DNA from 3 places in the Bacillus thuringiensis genome. Region 3 is predicted to be linked to each of the others. Evidence: riboswitches for the same ligand, from Rfam matches in the RefSeq annotation. Region 3 holds a riboswitch; each other region holds the start of a gene.

Region 1 (3,291 bases), 1.7 Mb from region 3:
TACAGAAGGATTGGATATTGTACTCTCTTCTTTATCAAAAAAATCCGGTCGTGTCATTTGTGAGAATCCAACTCATCACGCTGCACTAAAGCTGTTCCGCTTACATGGCCTTGAAGTTCATGGGATTGATATGAATGAGGATGGTATTGATACGAATGAAGTTGAAAAAAGCTTGCGTGAAAAAGATTTTGATTTTGCATATTTAATTCCTTCTTATCATAATCCAACTGGTATTGTTACGAGTTCAGAGAAAAGAACGGAATTGATGAGATTATTCTCAAAATACAAGGTTCCTATTATAGAGGACGGATTTAATGAAGAATTACGTTATTCAGGTTCACATTTAGCTCCATTATTAACGTTTGCTGGAGCTGGCAATAATGTGATTTATATTAGTAGCTTTTCAAAGGTACTTTTCCCTGGTTTACGTGTAGGCTGGATTATTGCAGATAAAGAGCTGATTCATTATTTAGAAAGCGTAAAAAGAGCAAGAACGATTCACACATCTACGTTAGATCAAGCTGTTCTGTTTCAATATTTACATGAGGGATATTTTGAAAAATATTTAAAAAAGGCAAGATCTGTTTATAAGAAAAAATATGATTTAGCTGTCGGGGCATGTAACCAGTACATTCCTTTCAAAAGAATGACTGGAGATGGTGGACTTCATTTATTTATAGAGCTAGAAGAGCATATGAATGCTCGCACACTTTTACAAAAGTGTTATGAGAAAGGCGTTACGTTTTCACCTGGAGATGTTTTTTACTCTGGTGAAGAAGGAACGAATACTTTCCGATTAGGATTTTCACGCTTGAAAGAAGAAGAAATAGTTCGGGGAATCAAAATAATTGGTGATACAATAAAAAATGAAATTTGGAGTTGAGGGAATGAGAATTGGCGTTATTATGGGCGGGGTATCGTCTGAAAAGCAAGTATCAATTATGACTGGAAATGAAATGATCGCACATTTAGATAAAAGTAAGTATGAAATAGTTCCAATTACATTAAACGAAAAAATGGATTTAATTGAAAAAGCGAAAGACATTGATTTTGCATTGCTCGCATTACATGGAAAATACGGAGAAGATGGGACAGTTCAAGGAACACTGGAGAGTTTAGGGATTCCTTATAGCGGAAGCAATATGTTATCTAGCAGTATATGTATGGACAAAAATATTTCGAAAAAGATTTTACGTTATGAAGGTGTAGAAACACCAGATTGGATTGAACTTACAAAAATGGAGGATCTAAATCTTGATGAGTTAGATAAGTTAGGATTTCCATTAGTGGTAAAACCAAACTCTGGCGGATCGAGTGTCGGGGTGAAAATCGTTTACAATAAAAATGAATTGATCTCAATGCTAGAAACTGTATTCGAATGGGATTCTGAAGTAGTAATTGAGAAGTATATAAAAGGTGATGAAATTACATGTTCCATTCTGGATGGAAAACAGTTACCTATAGTTTCAATTCGACATGCAGCCGAGTTCTTTGATTACAATGCAAAATATGATGATACTAGTACAGTTGAGGAAGTTATCGAACTTCCAGCAGAAATTAATGAACGTGTAAATAAAGCATCACTTGCTTGTTATAAAGCATTAAAATGTAGTGTTTATGCAAGAGTTGATATGATGGTGAAGGACGGAATTCCATATGTAATGGAAATTAATACATTACCAGGGATGACACAATCAAGTTTATTGCCAAAAAGTGCAGAAGCAGCGGGAATTAGTTATAGTAAACTATTAGATATGATTATTGAAACATCATTAAAAGTGAGAAAAGAAGAAGGTTTTTAAGATAGTTATATAACGAATTCTTTTGACAGTTTCACGAAGTATGCTATGATGAATACATTATAAAAACAAAATATTTATCCACTAGGGGGGCCTTTTATAGGCTGAGATCAAATGTGATTTTGAGACTCTTAGTACCTGATCTGGTTAATGCCAGCGTAGGGAAGTGGGAAAGACGTTGCTATTTAATGAGTAAATAAATACTGTCAATTTCACTTTCTTTACGCCTGTAAAGAAAGTTTTTTTATTTTACAGCTTTAATAATTGTGGATAAATACTTATATTTTATACATTATTGGAGGGATTTTAATGACTTTTTCACAATCATTACGTAAAGAAGTAGATTCAATTTGGGAAGCGAGTTTTAACCATCCTTTTGTAAAAAAACTTGGTGAAGGAACGTTAGATTTAGCTAGTTTTCGCTATTATGTGCTTCAAGATTCATATTATTTGAGTCATTTTGCTAAAGTACAAACTTTAGGAGCTGCAAAAGCTCTTGAATTAGAGACGACAGCTCGTATGGCACATCATGCTCAAAATACATATGAGGCAGAGTTATCTTTACATGAGAATTTTGCTAAAAAGCTAGGGATAACAAAAGAAGAAAAAGATAATTTTATTCCTGCACCAACTGCATATGCGTATACTTCACATATGTATCGTGCTGCGTATGAAGGACATTTAGGAGATATCATTGCAGCAATTTTACCTTGCTATTGGTTGTATTATGAAATTGGTGAACGCTTAAAAGAGTGCCAGCCGGAAGAGCCAATTTATAACGAATGGATTTCTGCTTATGGATCTGATTGGTTCCGTACGCTAGTTGAAGAACAAATTACACGTTTAGATACTATCGCTGAAAAAGTAACAGAGGCAGACCGCAAGCGTATGAAACAGCATTTTATTATTAGCAGTCAATATGAATATTCATTTTGGGAAATGGCTTATACATTAGAAAAATGGCCAGTGGATACAGACGTAAAAGATGTAATTGGATGAAGAATAGATGTAATGTTATAGATAGGTATGGATAATATCTATCTATATATATTTCTTATCAAATTTGCGCAAAGTCGATAGTGCTGAGGAAATGCTGAAATGGCATATCGATAAGTTAGCTAGTTTAATTGTCTACGCATTAAATGGATAAACTACTGTCACATATATTTTACAATAAAACGGATATGTTACTAAGCTAACTTCAGATGCACAACGTAATGAGATGAAATTTTACCTTGAACGTAAAGCTTGGAGGTATGAAGTTAAATAAGAAAAGAAACCCGCACTGTTAGCTGTAACGGAGTTGTTTTTTCTTTGCAGGAATTTCTAAATTACCATGAAGTGCTGTTAACACAATATGCAAATATGCATATTGTGTTTTTTTGAGTTCTTTTTGTGTTAAAATCAAATATAGAGATATGGAAAAATAAAGAAGTAAAAGCAGGAATATCCAATGAATTTTGAGAGGTGTTATATGTTTACAAATAAGAAA
Region 2 (3,291 bases), 330 kb from region 3:
ATGCTTTAGCATCATCTTGATACTTCGTACTTAACCATTTCTGGCTTTCTTGAACTAAATCTTTATTTACATCTGGAACAGCTTTAATTAGAAGATCAGCAGCTTCTTTCGGTTCCTTAATTGCAAAATTATAACCTTCTGTCGTTGCACTCATAAACTTTTTCACAAAGTCTTTATCTTGCTTCGTATGTTTTTCACTCGTAATAATAACAGGACTATAGAAATCAAGCGCTGGATCTAAGTCCTTCACCATAATCGTATTTAACTCTTTTCCTTGACGCTTCGCTTCAATACCATCCCAACCGTAATAAATCCATTCGAAATCTGCATCACGGCCGATTGATTTAAAGAAATCTGTTTGTCCTAAGATAATTTTTTCAACTTTATTAAAATCAGCTTGATGCTTATCCATAATCGTCTTTAATGTCGCTTCTTCCGCTGGTCCTCCCCAGCCGCCATAACGTTTACCTTCAAAAGCTTTCGGTGACGTCATATTATCTTTCTTAAGCGATGCAAAAGCTGAAGTGTTATGCTGAATAATCGCGCCTACAGACACAACAGGGATCCCTTCCACACGAGCTAACGTTACATTTTCTTGTGCGCTTATTGCGAAGTCAGCTTTTCCTGATGCTATCATTTGCTCTGCTGTTACATTGTCACCTGGTTGAATAATTTCTACATCTAATCCTTGCTTTTTGTAATAATCTTTCGCTTGCGCTACATATAAGCCAGTATGATTCGTATTTGGAAACCAATCTAATACTACTTTTACTTTTTGATCTTTACTTGCGCTTTCTTCTTTCTTCGCCGGATTACATCCAGCCACACCTACTGCTAATAAGGCAGCTAACATAACTTTTAAACCTTTTTTCATTTTCTGCCGTCCTTTCTATATATCCATGGTGCTGTTATTCTTGCCATAAACTCTACGATAAAATACAGGCATAATGTCACCATAACGATGATTGCTGCAACACCAAATACTCGGGCAGTCAAAAAGGATTTTGTAGCCCTCGTAAGCATAACCCCTAATCCTTCACTTGCACCGAGCCATTCTCCGATAATTGCCCCCATTACGCTATATGTAACTGCAATTTTTAAACCTGAGAAAAAGTATGGGAGCACTGCTGGAAATTTTACTTTCTGGTAAACTTGCCACTTTGTCGCCTTCATTGTTTGTAACAGCTTCAACATGTTTTTATCTACTGTTTGAAAACCTTCTAAAATACTAAGCGCAATTGGGAAGAAACAAACGAGTATTACGACCATTACTTTTGGCAACATCCCATATCCAAACCAAATAATAAATAGCGGTGCAAGTACAACGATTGGAATTGTTTGCGAAATAACGAGCAATGGATTTATTAAAATACGAAATAACGGTATAACGTCCATAATAATTGCGATGCTCGTCCCCAATAAAATTGCAAAGAATAGTCCAATTATAACTTCCTGCAGTGTTTGCATCGTATTTGGTAATAGTAAATCTTTCATCCCAATTAATTCTTGAACAATGGCAGAAGGCTTTGGTAAAATCCACGGTTCGATTTTAAATAATGAAACAGATCCTTCCCATATTGCAATGAGAAGGATAAGCCAAATAGTTGTAATAAGTTTAGATTGCTTCTGGTTTTTCATATTCATCACGGTACTTCCAAACCTTTTCATCTATTGTTACACCAGTGCTTGGACGATAATGGATTTTAATAGAAGTAATCACTTCTTCTGCTCCAGCATCGACGCAAGCTTGTTGCGCACGTTTAACGACATCAAGAAGTACATCTAATTCTCCTTCCAAAGTTGTTTCCATTGCCCCTACTTCATAACGAACTCCCGATTGTTGCACAACTTCAATTGCTTTATCGACAACAGAATATACATCTTTCGTTTTCGCTTGTGGTACTACTGAAAATGACATTGTAACTTGTTGTGACATAATAAAATCCCCCTTATAAAATTAAATTTCAAAAATAAGAAAAGGCTTTCCTACTGCGTAGGAAAGCCTTGTATGCAAGTTATTATAGAATAACATATGCTACATCACTTTAAGTAACTCCCTACGCTGGCATTATCCAGATCAGGTTGAGGGTCGATGTTTACTTACATCCTCTCAGCCAATTGGCTCCCCGGTCCTTAATTCGTTTTCATTGTAGCATGATTTATTTTATTGAACAAACAAAAGCATGCATAATCATTTCATTATTTTTGGAAAATATCCAACTTTTTCACCATGAGCTAATAACTGCTGTATAAATTCTTTATTGATTGCTGGTACTATCAATTCTTTTTTCTTAATCCATTCATTCGTTCTACGTGTACCCATTACAATTTCAGATTGCTGCGCTCCATCTCCTGCAACTTGAGAAGCAATTAACTCAGCTACTACTTCATTTCCCTTCGCTAATTCAAGTCCGGTATTTACATATTCTGAAAGTGGAACCATTTCAAGATTGTATCCACACTCTCCAATTAGCTGTATAAATTGTTCAAACTCAATTTGATGTGGATGACAGATGTGCAACGTTTCTCCATCTATTTGTGAATCTTGTACATACGTTACAATTGATTTACTAGCAAAATCAATTGGTGTGAAATCGATTCCCCATTTCACATTAGGAGCTTGTCCAATAAGTAGCATCGCTTTAATAAGACGATAGAATGCGTTTCCTTCGATATTTTGTTGGAATACACCTGTCTCTGAATGACACGCTAAGTTACCTGCACGATAAATATTTCCACGGACACCCTCTTGTATCGCTTTACGAACAAGGTTTTCTGCCTGTAATTTGCTATCAGAATACACATTCTCTAACTCTACATCGTAATTAAAATCACCTGTTTCCACATATGTGTCCCATTGCTCTATTGCTAATTCTATCGGAATACCAATTGTTGAAATAAAGTGGAATGATGCTCCTTCTTCCGCTAGGGCTAACATACGACTCGTTCCTTGCACATTCACATTTTCAAACTGGGCTACATCTCCAAAATGTCTTACATCTGCACCGCAATGAATCACCGTATCAACTTTGGAGTGAATAAATTTATCCTCATCCATACCAAGATACTCTGCCCCAAGATCACCAGGTACTGCTGTTATGCGTTGCAACCATTCTTGACTTATATCTTTAAAGTAATTTGTTAATGTATTAACAATTCTTTGTTGTATATCTTGCGTCGGTCTTACTAAGCAATAAATATGTGCTGTTGTATCTTTTAATAATTCATACAATATATGTGAACCTAAATAACCTGTAGCTCCCGTTAAAAAGATATTTGAAACTTTGCTGT
Region 3 (3,291 bases):
CGTATTCAATTATAAGAGGTATATTGCGTGGCATACAATTTACCTAACTAAATATGGCAGTGGATTTACTGCATTTGTTTTTTCAAAATTCCATTCTCCATTATGTAATTCAAAATGAAGATGTTGCCCGTATGAATGACCTGTGTTTCCCATATGACCTACTAATTGTCCAGTTTGTACTTGATCACCAGTTTGTACAGTGCGATCCTTCATATGGGCATAAACAGTTGTATATAATTTCCCATTGATTTGATGCGCAATGAACACAACATTTCCATAGCTAGCTGAATAATAAGATTTCACAACTTTACCTGCAGCAGCAGCTTGGATAGAGACGTTCCCTGGAGCGGCAATATCTATACCATAATGCATTTGTTCCCAGCGTATATCAAAGGTTGAGCTAATTCTTCCTTGAGCAGGGAATTTGAAAGCAGCTGGAATAGATGAAGGTTGCTCTGTTTTAGCTTGTGGTTGATTTTGTACTACATAGTGTTTTGCTACATATCCGTATCCTGTGCCAAAACGAATTTTATACCAAGTTCCTACAGTTTCTACTACTTGTACTTGTGTACCGTTTTGTAATGAACCGAGTAGAGCGCTACTTGTACTAGTGTTGCTACGTACATTCAGATTAGGTGTTGCAACAGTATATTTTGTATTATTTTGAACGGTGATTCCTTTTACTAAGGGCTGTGAACCATTAGAAACGAATGCTTTTTGTACGTAACCTGTTTGGCCATTGTGTGATATTTTATACCATTCGCCTTGATCTTCTTGAACGGTAATGAACTTGCCATTTGGTAATACATCTAAAATGGAAGATTCTAAATTAGGTTCAGAGCGAACGTTTAATGCATTAGCATTGACGATGTATTGATCATTAGATTGAAGTTTGTTTTTTAGTAAAATAGCATCTTTTTGTACATAACCTACTTTATTATGAACAGATACTTTATACCAACCATTAGTTGTTTCAAGGATGTTCACTTTTGTATTAAAGCGAATTGTATCAATTGATGTGCTTTTTACGTTATCTTTTGTATGTAATGCTACTTGATCGACTTTGACATACCCAGTTTTAATATTAGATAATTGTTCAGCGTTTGCTTTTTGTACATTTGTTTCACCCATAGAAGGAAGTAAAGAAGCAATCGCTACAGTAGTTGCTGTTAAAGCAGTAGCTTTCATATTCATGGAATAGAGACCTCCTCTAGTTGTATAGTTGTAATTTTATTATAGTATAAAGATATAATATAGTGGGTGTATTCACATAAATGTAATATGAAATCAATATAAAAATAAATTTTTTGAGGATAATGATTCCCTTTTATACAATTAATTGGGGTTTTATTTTCTAAAATAGAATGTATGTATTTTATAACTTCAATATTTTGTTGATAATTAAGAAAATTAAAACAGTTGATGATGTCTTATTAGGGTGTTATACTGACAGTGATAATTTTATAGTTTGCTAGGAGAGCTGGTGTTGCCAGCTGAGAGTAGGCCGTAAGCCTTTGATCCTTTTTATTACCTGATCTAGATTATGCTAGCGTAGGGAAGCAATTCGGACACTAACAATGAGTCCCCGTTTCTTTGCGTATAGAAACGGGGCTTTTTTATTTGAAAATTTCATATTGAAACCACTAGGGGTGCTTGATTTGCTGAGAGAGGAATAATCCTTAACCCTTATAACACCTGATCTAGGTAATACTAGCGAAGGGAAGTGGAACATCGAATAAATGTATAATTTTATTTGCTGTAACCACTTCTTATATATAGAAGTGGTTTTTTATTTAGATACATATATTGAAAGGGGATAGAGAAATGAAATTTTGCGATAGATTATTAGAAACTGTGCAACCAGTTTGGGAGATGAGTCATAATCATCCGTTTGTAGTGGGTATGGGAGATGGCACGTTAGAAAAAGATAAATTCCAGTATTATATTATTCAAGATTATTTATATCTGCTAGATTATGCAAAGTTATATGCGATTGGTGTTGTAAAAGCAACGAATCCACAAGTAATGGGAAAGTTCGCTGAACAAATTGATGGAATATTAAATGGCGAAATGACAATCCATAAACAATATGCAAAAAGACTTGGAATTTCTATAGAGGAGATAGAGTCTGCGAAACCATCTGCTAAAAATTTAGCTTATACAAATTACATGATGTCTGTATCTCAAAATGGCACACTTGCGGAATTAATAGCAGCGCTTCTTCCTTGTATGTGGAGCTACTGGGAAATTGGAAAGCGTTTAAATGATATTCCTGGAGCAAGAGATCATGAGTTTTTTGGTGAGTGGATTCAAGGATATAGTTCGGAAGAATACGGTAATCTTTGTATTTGGTTAATAGATTTATTAAATGAAATGGCAGTTGGAAAGTCTGAGAAAGAACTAGATAGATTAGAGGAGATTTTCTTATATTCCAGTCGATTTGAATATTTATTCTGGGATATGTCCTATCGTAAGGAGATGTGGGGATTTGAGGAGGAAGAACATACTACAGTTTCATAATGTTTCTTTTCATTACGATGAGAAACCAATCATCCATGAATTAAATGCTTCTATACATGAGAAAGAGTTTGTCAGTATTATCGGACCGAGTGGATGTGGGAAAAGTACTTTATTTCGCCTTATTACAGGCCTAGAGAAGGTAAGTACTGGACAGATAGAACTGACAGAAACAAAGCACCATCCTGTAGGGTATATGCCGCAAAAAGATATGCTTTTGCCGTGGAGAACAATTATTGAGAATGCCGCCTTGCCGCTAGAGTGCCAAGGTGTACAGAAGAAAGAAGCACAAGTAAAGGCAAAGGAACTGTTATATAAATTTGGTTTACAAGGATATGAGACAAAACATCCGAAAGATTTATCTGGTGGTATGAGGCAACGCGTATCTTTTATCCGAACTTTATTAACGGGCGGGGAGATATTGTTATTAGATGAACCGTTTAGCGCGTTAGATGCTTTAACGAAGGCCTCTTTACAAGAATGGTTGTTTGAACAATGGCAAGAGTGGGAAAAAACAATTTTATTCATTACTCATGATGTTGAAGAAGCGTTATTTCTTTCGAACCGAGTTTTAGTAGTGGAACAGCAGCCGATAACGACTTTGACTGAGCGGATTGTACCGCTTGATCATAACAGAACACGAAAAGATTTATATAAACCGGAAGTGTTAGCGCTGAAAGATGAGCTTCTTAGTATGTTACAAAGGCAGGTACTTGTGTGATGAACCGATTGAAAGAATTAGTTCCTGCTATTACACTTTCTAGTATTTTACTT

Evidence for each region. A riboswitch is a leader RNA that binds a small molecule or an ion and turns the genes downstream of it on or off. The one in region 3 is predicted to bind thiamine pyrophosphate.
Region 1: it holds a riboswitch for thiamine pyrophosphate, as region 3 does, so the genes downstream of both, tenA (thiaminase II) here and tenA (thiaminase II) in region 3, are expected to answer to the same signal.
Region 2: it holds a riboswitch for thiamine pyrophosphate, as region 3 does, so the genes downstream of both, AC241_RS02225 (MTH1187 family thiamine-binding protein) here and tenA (thiaminase II) in region 3, are expected to answer to the same signal.

Annotation. Positions count from the first base shown of each region.
Region 1 is NZ_CP012099.1:2,485,825-2,489,115, forward strand. It holds gene pdxR (MocR-like pyridoxine biosynthesis transcription factor PdxR) at 1-883, shown strand, start outside; gene AC241_RS12780 (D-alanine--D-alanine ligase) at 888-1,802, shown strand; TPP riboswitch at 1,876-1,981, shown strand; gene tenA (thiaminase II) at 2,109-2,798, shown strand; gene AC241_RS12790 (DUF3937 family protein) at 3,253-3,291, shown strand, end outside.
Region 2 is NZ_CP012099.1:424,664-427,954, reverse strand. It holds gene AC241_RS02235 (ABC transporter substrate-binding protein) at 1-874, opposite strand, end outside; gene AC241_RS02230 (ABC transporter permease) at 871-1,644, opposite strand; gene AC241_RS02225 (MTH1187 family thiamine-binding protein) at 1,616-1,936, opposite strand; TPP riboswitch at 2,038-2,139, opposite strand; gene AC241_RS02220 (non-ribosomal peptide synthetase) at 2,192-3,291, opposite strand, start outside.
Region 3 is NZ_CP012099.1:750,251-753,541, forward strand. It holds gene AC241_RS03875 (hypothetical protein) at 1-34, opposite strand, end outside; gene AC241_RS03880 (SH3 domain-containing protein) at 40-1,194, opposite strand; TPP riboswitch at 1,464-1,575, shown strand; TPP riboswitch at 1,636-1,739, shown strand; gene tenA (thiaminase II) at 1,825-2,520, shown strand; gene AC241_RS03890 (ABC transporter ATP-binding protein) at 2,489-3,238, shown strand; gene AC241_RS03895 (ABC transporter permease) at 3,238-3,291, shown strand, end outside.